4 regions of the Streptomyces sp. NPDC020731 genome follow, and region 1 is predicted to be linked to each of the others. Evidence: riboswitches for the same ligand, from Rfam matches in the RefSeq annotation. Region 1 holds a riboswitch; each other region holds the start of a gene.
What was found. Region 1 has a riboswitch for cyclic di-AMP ahead of ACH4VX_RS16985 (M23 family metallopeptidase). Riboswitches for the same ligand answer to the same signal wherever they lie in the genome.

Region 1 (2,191 bases):
CGACGGTACGGAGCTGGCGCGCGGCCACTCCCGGGAGGGCGCCGACCCGGTGGTGCACGCGGAGGAGGCCGCACTCGCCAAGGCCGACCCCACGGACCCCCGGCTCGCCGGTGCCACCGTGTACTCCAGCCTGGAGCCCTGTGCCCGCCGCGCGTCCCGCCCTGCGCCCTGTGCCCGGCTGATCCTGGACGCGGGGGTACGGCGGGTGGTCACGGCCTGGCGCGAGCCGGACACCTTCGTGGCGGGCGCCGACGGCAGCGCGGTACTGGCGGCCGGGGGCGCCACCGTCCTCGTCCTGCCCGAGCACGAGAACCGCGCCAAAGCGCCGAACGGCCATCTGCTCGGCCGCTGAACCGGGGCCGCCGGTAATGGGTGTGCGCCATGTCCCGCGGATGGCGTACACTGGTTTCAACGACGCGGGGTGGAGCAGCTCGGTAGCTCGCTGGGCTCATAACCCAGAGGTCGCAGGTTCAAATCCTGTCCCCGCTACTGAAGGCCGAGGGCCGGAATCCAAAGGATTCCGGCCCTCGGTGTTTTCCGCTCCCCGTTCTCACCCAACGTGATCGATCCACCTCGCAGCGCATAACGAATGACGCACCGTCAGAAATCACCTGCCGCCCGGGGCGCGGTCAACTCGCCCGGTTTTGGCCGCCCATGGCACTTAAGTCCATGCGGAAATCGTTAACGATCAAGAGGAACGGCTTGGAATCCGGCCCTCGCGTCTATTAACGTTCGATAACGCAGCGCGGTCGTCCCAGCCGTCACAGAAGTCGGCTCCGTGCGCACGCGCCGAATCCCGCAAGGGAACCGGGGAACCACCACCATGGGGTGAATCGCGTGGATACCGCCGTGGAGACACGGCTCGTACACGCGCGTAGGAGACCTTCCCGCTCCGAACCCGTCAGCTAACCCGGTAGGCGAAGACGGAAGGAAAGGAGCGCGCCCACGTGGCGTCCAACCCGCCTGCCCCCGAGGCCCCGTTCAAGCCGAGCGACACCGTCGCCTACGGCGGCAGCCGCGCCGACGAGGGCCCCTTCGAGGAGTGGAACCCCACCGCGGAGTCCCTTCGCCCCGTCCGCGGCCGGCATCGCGTCTCCAAGCAGCGCGGCGGAGGACTCGCCCGCAGCTCCACCGTTCTGGGCGTCGGCGTCATAGCGGCCGTCGGCGCCGGCGGCATGGCCAGCGCCCAGACCGGCAAGCCGCCGGTCTCGATCTCCATGCCCGACCTCCCCAATGTGGGTTCCCTCATCTCCGACGAGGAAACGCCCAAGGGTTCGGCCACCCCCCTCAGCGACATCGGCATGACCACCGCCGACACCGAGCAGGGCGCCGCCGGCGCCGGTGAGGCGCTGCGCGCCCGGATCATGGCGCAGGTCGAGCAGCAGCAGGACCAGGCCGAGAGCAAGGCCGAGGCCGAGGCCGTCGCCGCCGCCGAGAAGCAGGCCGCCGAGGCCGTCGCGAAGGCGGAGAAGGAGGCCAAGGCCAAGGCGGAGGCCGCCAAGGAGAAGGCGGAGGAGGAGGCCAGGAAGAAGGCCGAGGCCGAGCGCCTCGCCGAGCTGGCCAAGCAGTACGCGCTGCCGACCTCCTCGTACACCCTCTCCTCGACCTTCGGCCAGGCGGGCGCCTACTGGTCCTCCGGCTATCACACGGGCCTCGACTTCGCCGCCCCCACGGGCACGCTGCTCAAGGCCGTCCACACCGGCACGATCACCTCCGCCGGCTATGACGGCTCCTACGGCTACAAGACCGTGCTGACCCTCGACGACGGCACCGAGATCTGGTACGCCCACCAGTCCTCCATCAGCGTCAGCGTCGGCCAGAAGGTCAACACCGGCGATGTGATCGGCCGCGTCGGCGCCACCGGCAACGTCACCGGCGCCCACCTCCACATGGAGGTCCACCCCGGCGGCTCCACCTCGGGCATCGACCCGCTGGCCTGGCTGCAGGGCAAGGGCCTCAGCGTCTGAGCGACCCGGCTCCCCACGCCCTGAACCCGGCAGTCCCGACGACGCCCCCCGACGTCAGGGCTGCCGGGCAGGTGTTCTCCGGGGCGGTGCGGACCCGTCAGGACCGGTGGGTGTTCGGGTCGTACGCGCCGTACGGGTGCACGTACGGCGGATACCCGTAGCCGCCGTACACCGCCCACGGCGCCGCGGCGACCGGAACCCGGGGCGCGGTGACACGGGCCGCG
Region 2 (2,191 bases), on a different contig from region 1:
GAAACGTCGAAGATTGACGTGTGTTCCGTGACTCTATTGCAATCAGCGGGAATTCACGACGGCGGACCGGAATCCATGCGTATTTTTTGGACAAGCGCTCCCCGGAAACGCCGGTGCCCCGGCTCGGGGAGCCGGGGCACCGGGAAGCGGGCGGGTCAGAGGTTCACGCCGTGTCCGCGGAGGTAGGCGACGGGATCGAGGTCGGAGCCGTACTCGGCGGTCGTGCGGGCCTCGAAGTGCAGATGCGCGCCCGTGACGTTGCCGGTGGCGCCGGAGAGGCCGATCCGCTGCCCGGCGGCGACCTGCTGGCCCACCGAGACGCCGATGGACGACAGGTGACCGTACTGGGTGTACGTGCCGTCGTTCATCTTGATGACGACCTGGTTGCCGTACGAGCCGCCCCAGCCGGCCTCGACGACGGTGCCGATGCCGACCGACTGGACGGGGGTGCCGGTCGCGGCGTGGAAGTCGACGCCGGTGTGACTGCCGGAAGACCAGACGGCGCCGCCGGTCTTGTAACCGGTCGAGACGTACGAGCCGGGGATCGGGGAGACGAAGGTGTTGAGGCGCTCGCGCTCGGCCTCCCGCGCGGCGCGCTCCTTCTCCGCGCGGGCCTTCTCCGCCGCCTCGGCGGCCTTCTCGCGCGCGGCCTCCTCGGCGGCCTTCCGCGCGGCGGCCTCGGCCGCCTCCAGGGCGGCCTCGTGCTGGGCGGCCGCCTGGGCGTCGATCCGGTCGGCGACCGCGTCGCCCAGGGTGACGACGGGCGTGAGGCCGGTCTGTGCGGCAGCGGGTTCGGCGGCGAGTGCGGGAGCCGCGAGGGAGCCGACGACGCCGGTGGTGGTGAGCGCCGCGACGCCCGCCGCGCGGGCGGTGCCGCGCTGCATACGGCTGGGACGACGGTGCTTGCCCGGGGCGCGGGTGAACGCCATGTACAGGCTGGTCCTTTCCTTCCCTCTCGCCTACCGGGTTAGCTGACGGGTTCGGAGCAGGAAGGTCTCCTACGGGCCCCCTCGCGACACGCGCGGGCGTCCGATTCACCCCAGGGACTACAGGTGGGTCCCCGGCTCCCCTGGCTCGCGCCGTACGGGGACTCGGCGATGACTGTCCGGTGCCGCGGATGCGGCGCACTGCCCGACGAACAGCCCGGATGACGCTAAGCGGGCCGTCCCCCCGTCCTCAAACGAATCCCGGTTTTTGTAGCGCATCCCACAGGGCAGACAGGCAACTTCCGCCCCGATTCGGGCACAAGAGGGCCCTGGTGACCTCCGTGTCACCAGGGCCCCACGCGCGCGGCCTTCGCGGCCCGCTACTCGGCCGTCACGACGGTGACTTCACCGATCCCGAGGGCCTCGACGGGCGCCTTGATCTGCGCCGCGTCACCGACGAGCACGGTCACCAGACGGTCCACCGGGAAGGCGTTCACGACGGCCGCGGTGGCCTCCACGGTGCCGGTCGCGGCCAACTGCCGGTACAGGTCGGCCTGGTAGTGGTCGGGCAGGTGCTGCTCGACCTGGTCGGCCAGGGTGCCCGCGACGGCCGCGGCGGTCTCGTACTTGAGCGGCGCCACACCCACGAGGTTCTGCACGGCGACGTCGCGTTCGTCGTCGGTGAGGCCCTCCGCTGCGAGCGTGCGCAGCACCGTCCACAGGTCCTCGAGGGCGGGGCCGGTGTTCGGGGTGTCGACGGAGCCGCTGATCGCCAGCATCGCCGCGCCGGTCCCGTCCGGGGCGGACCTGAGAACCTGCCCGAACGACCGTACGCCGTAGGTGTAGCCCTTCTCCTCGCGCAGCACACGGTCCAGGCGGGACGTGAGGGTGCCGCCCAGGCAGTACGTGCCGAGCACCTGCGCGGGCCACACGCGGTCGTGCCGGTCGGGGCCGATACGGCCGATCAGCAGCTGCGTCTGGACGGCGCCGGGACGGTCCACGATCACGACCCGGCCGGTGTCGTCCGCGACCACCGGCGGAACGGGCCGCGGCTGTGCCGGGGAACCGGTCCAGGCGCCCAGTGTGTCGCCGAGCAGCGCGTCCAGGTCGATGCCGGTGAGGTCGCCGACGACCACGGCGGTGGCCGTGGCGGGGCGGACGTGCTTCTCGTAGAAGGCGCGTACGGCCGCGGAGTCGATGCCGGTGACCGTCTCCTCGGTGCCCTGGCGCGGACGCGACATGCGCGCACTCGCCGGGAACAGCTC
Region 3 (2,191 bases), on a different contig from region 1:
ACGACCCGTGCTGCCGTCGTCGAGGCCGACCTCGACCTCGACCGTGGGGTTGCCTCGGGAGTCCAGGATTTCCCGGGCTACGACGACGTCGATGGACGGCACGAGCATCTCCTTCATGGATGTGACGCGGGTGAGCAGGACCCCGGAGGGTCTTGCGAGACCGAGCCTAACCGGCTCCGGGCGATCGGCCAGCCGGTCGCCCGCCCCGTGGACAGAACCGAGAGTAAATTGTTTCCGAACGGAACAAAGCGGTTTCCGGAAACCCGGCCGTGAAAAACCCCGCCCCGGTGCGTACGGGGGAAGACGCACCGGGGCGGGGAGCAGGGGGCAGCCGCTTACTTGAGGTGCAGCTGCTGGCCCGGGTAGATGAGGTCGGCGTCGTCGACGATGTCGTCGTTCAGCTCGAACAGCTCGGCCCAGCCGCCCTCGACGTCGCGCTCGGCGGCGATGGAGCTGAGGGTGTCGCCCTTGACGACCTTGTACTCGCCGTCGCCCTTCTCGACCTTCTCGCCGGTCGGGGTGGTGACGGTCTTCTTCTCGGTCTTCTGCTCGGCGGCCGGGCGCTCGGCGGAGCGGGAGGCCTTCTGCTCGGTCTCACGGGTCTCGGTGGAACCGGTGCTCTGCGAGGAGCCCGCCGAAGAGCCGTTCGAGGACTCGTTCGAGGAGGAGCCGGTGTAGGCGGCGTTGGACAGGCCCGTGCCGCAGACCGGCCAGGCGCCCTTGCCCTGGCCCGCGAGGACCTTCTCGGCGATCTCGATTTGCTGCGCCTTGCCGGCCTGGTCGGCGCTGGAGGCGTACTGCGTGCCGCCGTACGCGGCCCAGGTGGAGGCGGAGAACTGCAGACCGCCGTAGTAGCCGTTGCCGGTGTTGATGGACCAGTTGCCGCCGGACTCGCACTGGGCGACGGCGTCCCACTCGGAGGCGGTGGCGGCGGAGGCGGTGCCGGCCGCCATCAGCGGGGCGGCGACGGCGGCGGAGGCGACACCGGCGACGGCGATCGCGCGGGTGGCCTTGGACGGACGACGGTGCTTGCCCTTGCCGGAAAACAGCATGGTTGGATCCCCTCACCGACGCCTACGAGGTGAGCTGTCGGGTTCGGGCCGGTTGAGTTGCCCGGCCACGTCCCTCACGGGACGCGGCTTCACCCCAAGCCCGATCCGGTGTCAACCACCGGAAAGGACACTTACCTTGGGTCCCCCGCTCCTGCCTACGGCGCATGACGCGACGACTGTTCCCGTGCTGCCACTGGCAGGATTCGGCGTGGCGGCAGCCGGGGCCCGCGGTGGCGAGCGGTCACGACCGTAGACACGCGATCCGCGGAAATTCAAAGACGATCAGGGCTTCTGAGACCTATCTCTCACGCCCTTTAAACCGGACATTCACCGCGAATCATGACGTCAACCACCGCCGGACACACGCCCTTTCGGGCGTCACTTTTCGCCCGGTTCGACCCCGACCTCAAGCTCCTGACCCGGCAGGATGAGGTCCGGGTCGACGCCGACGACCTGCTCGTTCTCGGTATAGAGCGACCGCCATCCGCCGTCGAGCTCAAGGGAGTCGGCGATGGACGAGAGGCTGTCCCCGGTGCGCACGGTGTACGAGCCGTCGGCGGCATCGCGCGAGGCGTCGGTGCCGCGCGAGGCGTGCCGGCCGGACGATTCCGACGTACGGTCCTCCGCCTCACCCTCCTCGGCACCGGTGCCGCGATGGCGGCCGGGGCCGGTGCCCTCGGCGTCGGTGAGCTCGGAAGAGCCGGTGGCCTGCCCGGACTTGTCCGACTCGTCACTCTTGGGAGTGGCCGAGGCGGAGGGGGAGGTGCCGGATCCGCCGTCGGAGCCGTTGTCCGAATCCGCGTCCGAGTCGCTCGACTTGCCGGGCTTGGCCGATTCACCGGCCTCGTCCTCTCCGTCGTCCGATCCCTTGGCGCCGGACGACGGAGAGGACGAGACAGACGGATTCCCGGATTCCGATGATCCGGACGAGTCCGAAGAGTCCGATGCGTCCGAGGTCGAGTCCTCCGCCACGCCCGTGTCGATGTCGGCCGACGTCGAGCCCTGGCTGAGGCCCGCCGTCAGTCCGCAGGTGCGCCACGCGCCGACCCCCTGCTGGGCGAGGATCCTCTCGGCCACGGCTATCTGCTGGCCGCGGCTGGCCTGGTCGGCGCTGGTCGCGTAGTCCAGACCGCCGTAGT
Region 4 (2,191 bases), on a different contig from region 1:
TGCCGGTCGCGCCGGAGAGGCCGACCTGCTGGCCGGCGGTGACGGTCTGGCCGGCCGAGACGGACAGCGAGGACAGGTGGGCGTACTGGGCGTAGTAGCCGTCGTCGAGCTTGATGACGACCTGGTTGCCGTACGCGCCGCCCCAGCCGGCGGAGACGACCGTGCCGGCGCCGACGGCCTTCAGGGAGGTGCCGGTCGGGACGCTGAAGTCGACACCGGTGTGGTAGCCGCTGGACCACATGCTGCCGGCCACCTTGTAGGCGGTGCCGAGACCACCGGCACCGGGCACCGGGGAGCTGTAACCGGAGGCGCTCGCGGCCTGGTCGGTGCTCGTGCTCTGGGCGGAGGCGTCCACGGAGGGCTGCTCCGCCGGCTGCTCGGCGGGCTGCTCGGTCTTCTGCGCCGGGGCCTGCGGGGCCTCGGCGGAGGACGGCTTCTGCGGCGCGCTCGTGGCGGCCTCGCCGTCGACGGAGAGCTTCAGACCGGGGTGGATGAGCGACGGGTCGCCACCGATGGCCTCACGGTTGTCCGTGTAGAGCTGCTTCCAGCCGCCGTCGACGTGCTCCGCCTCGGCGATCTTCGCGAGGTAGTCGCCGGCCTTCACGGTGTACGTGCGGGCCTCGTCGCCCTTTTCGGCGGTCTTCTGACCGGCGACGGAAAGGGACTGGACGGCCTTTTCGGGGGTGACCCCCGGCGTGGCGGCGTGCGCGCCGGTGGCGCCGAGAAGCGGCAGGGCGAGTGCGGCGCCACCGGTTCCGGCGACGGCGATGGAACGGGTGAAACGCTGGGCCTTGGTACGGCGGTGCTTACCCTTCGCGGGCATGTCGAATTCCTCTCCGGCGCCTACGAGGTGAGCTGTCGGGTTCGGACTGGAGATGCCCGGCCGCGCTGTCGCGCGGCTTAACCCCGAGCCGTTCCGGGAACCGGAACAGGCAGTCGTACCTGTGGGTCCCCCGTTCCTGCCGTGGACGGGTCAGTGTGTGCGGGCTCCGGGCGGCGGCAGGATTAGGCGTCCGTCCGGATCGGTGGCGAACGTAAGCGACCCGGACGTGAAGGGACAAGCGCGAGGTTCACCGCGAACGGGTTTTTCCGTGATCCAAAGGCGGAAATGACGTCACCGAGCGTCAACCGGGATTCCCTTTCCCCGCGAATTCCCTTGCCGTTCCCCAGAATTACGTGAACATGGCAACAACACATCGTCACGAATATGACGATGCTCACGCACCCCCTTACCATCTCCCTTTCTTTCGGGGCACGTTATGGCGAAGCCGTCCAATCGGACAGAACGCCCGAATCACCGGATCACAGGCGTCGCAACCGCACCACCGCGGCGTCCAGATCTCCCCGCAGACCGGTGCGCAGCCCGTGGTGCAGCAGCACGGCACCCCGGTGCACTTGTCCGGTTTCGCGGCATTCGTACGATGCCTCCGGGTCGAGGCCACGCAGCCGGAGGGCCGGGACGGGCTCTCCGTAGTGCTGCGCCTGGAGACAGGCGAGGACGACGGCCTCGTCGCCGAGGACGTACTGCACCGCGCTCAGTCCGCCCTCCGGAGGGCGCAGCCGGTACAGGTCGCCGCGCTGGACGACGGGCCGGATCTCCTTGTAGAGCGCGACCCACTCCCGCGCCTCGGCGAGCTCCTCCCCGGTCCACCGCGCGAGGTCGCCGCCGACGCCGAGCACCCCGGCCATGGCGCTGACGAACCGGAAGCGCAGCGAACTGACCCGTCCGTTGAGCATGGCGTTCGGGCTGTCGGTGACCCAGGCGGCCATCACCCGGGCCGGGTGGATCTGGCTGAAGCCGTGCTGGACGGCGAGCCGGTCGAGCGGGTCGGTGTTGTCCGAGGTCCACACCTGGTCGGTACGGGAGAGGACACCCAGGTCGATCCGGCCACCGCCGCCCGAGCAGGACTCGAAGGCCACACCCGGATGGGCCGCCCGCAGCCGGTCGAGGAGTGCGTACAGCCCGCGCACATGGTCCGTCCACAGCCGCTGCGGATACGGGTCGTCCGGCCAGCCGGCGTCGGTGAAGGAGCGGTTGAAGTCCCACTTCACATAGTCCACGGGAGCGCTGGAGAGCAGCCCGTCGAGCTGTTCCCAGAGGTACTCCCGGACGTCGTCCCGCGCGAGGTTGAGGACCAGCTGGTTGCGCAGCTCCGTACGCCGCCGGCCCTGCTGGAACTGCACCCAGTCG

Region 2: another riboswitch for cyclic di-AMP. It lies ahead of ACH4VX_RS26150 (M23 family metallopeptidase); the one in region 1 lies ahead of ACH4VX_RS16985 (M23 family metallopeptidase).
Region 3: another riboswitch for cyclic di-AMP. It lies ahead of ACH4VX_RS15815 (transglycosylase family protein); the one in region 1 lies ahead of ACH4VX_RS16985 (M23 family metallopeptidase).
Region 4: another riboswitch for cyclic di-AMP. It lies ahead of ACH4VX_RS06000 (peptidoglycan DD-metalloendopeptidase family protein); the one in region 1 lies ahead of ACH4VX_RS16985 (M23 family metallopeptidase).

The regions. Positions count from the first base shown of each region.
Region 1 is NZ_JBIRTN010000010.1:15,217-17,407, reverse strand. It holds gene ACH4VX_RS16995 (dihydrofolate reductase family protein) at 1-352, shown strand, start outside; tRNA gene ACH4VX_RS16990 (tRNA-Met) at 416-489, shown strand; cyclic di-AMP (ydaO/yuaA leader) riboswitch at 778-935, shown strand; gene ACH4VX_RS16985 (M23 family metallopeptidase) at 948-1,967, shown strand; gene ACH4VX_RS16980 (PrsW family intramembrane metalloprotease) at 2,065-2,191, opposite strand, start outside.
Region 2 is NZ_JBIRTN010000018.1:64,050-66,240, forward strand. It holds gene ACH4VX_RS26150 (M23 family metallopeptidase) at 156-929, opposite strand; cyclic di-AMP (ydaO/yuaA leader) riboswitch at 942-1,107, opposite strand; gene ACH4VX_RS26155 (M16 family metallopeptidase) at 1,307-2,191, opposite strand, start outside.
Region 3 is NZ_JBIRTN010000009.1:92,881-95,071, forward strand. It holds gene eno (phosphopyruvate hydratase) at 1-102, opposite strand, end outside; gene ACH4VX_RS15815 (transglycosylase family protein) at 336-1,052, opposite strand; cyclic di-AMP (ydaO/yuaA leader) riboswitch at 1,057-1,225, opposite strand; gene ACH4VX_RS15820 (transglycosylase family protein) at 1,431-2,191, opposite strand, start outside.
Region 4 is NZ_JBIRTN010000003.1:195,763-197,953, forward strand. It holds gene ACH4VX_RS06000 (peptidoglycan DD-metalloendopeptidase family protein) at 1-823, opposite strand, end outside; cyclic di-AMP (ydaO/yuaA leader) riboswitch at 828-986, opposite strand; gene ACH4VX_RS06005 (alpha-galactosidase) at 1,303-2,191, opposite strand, start outside.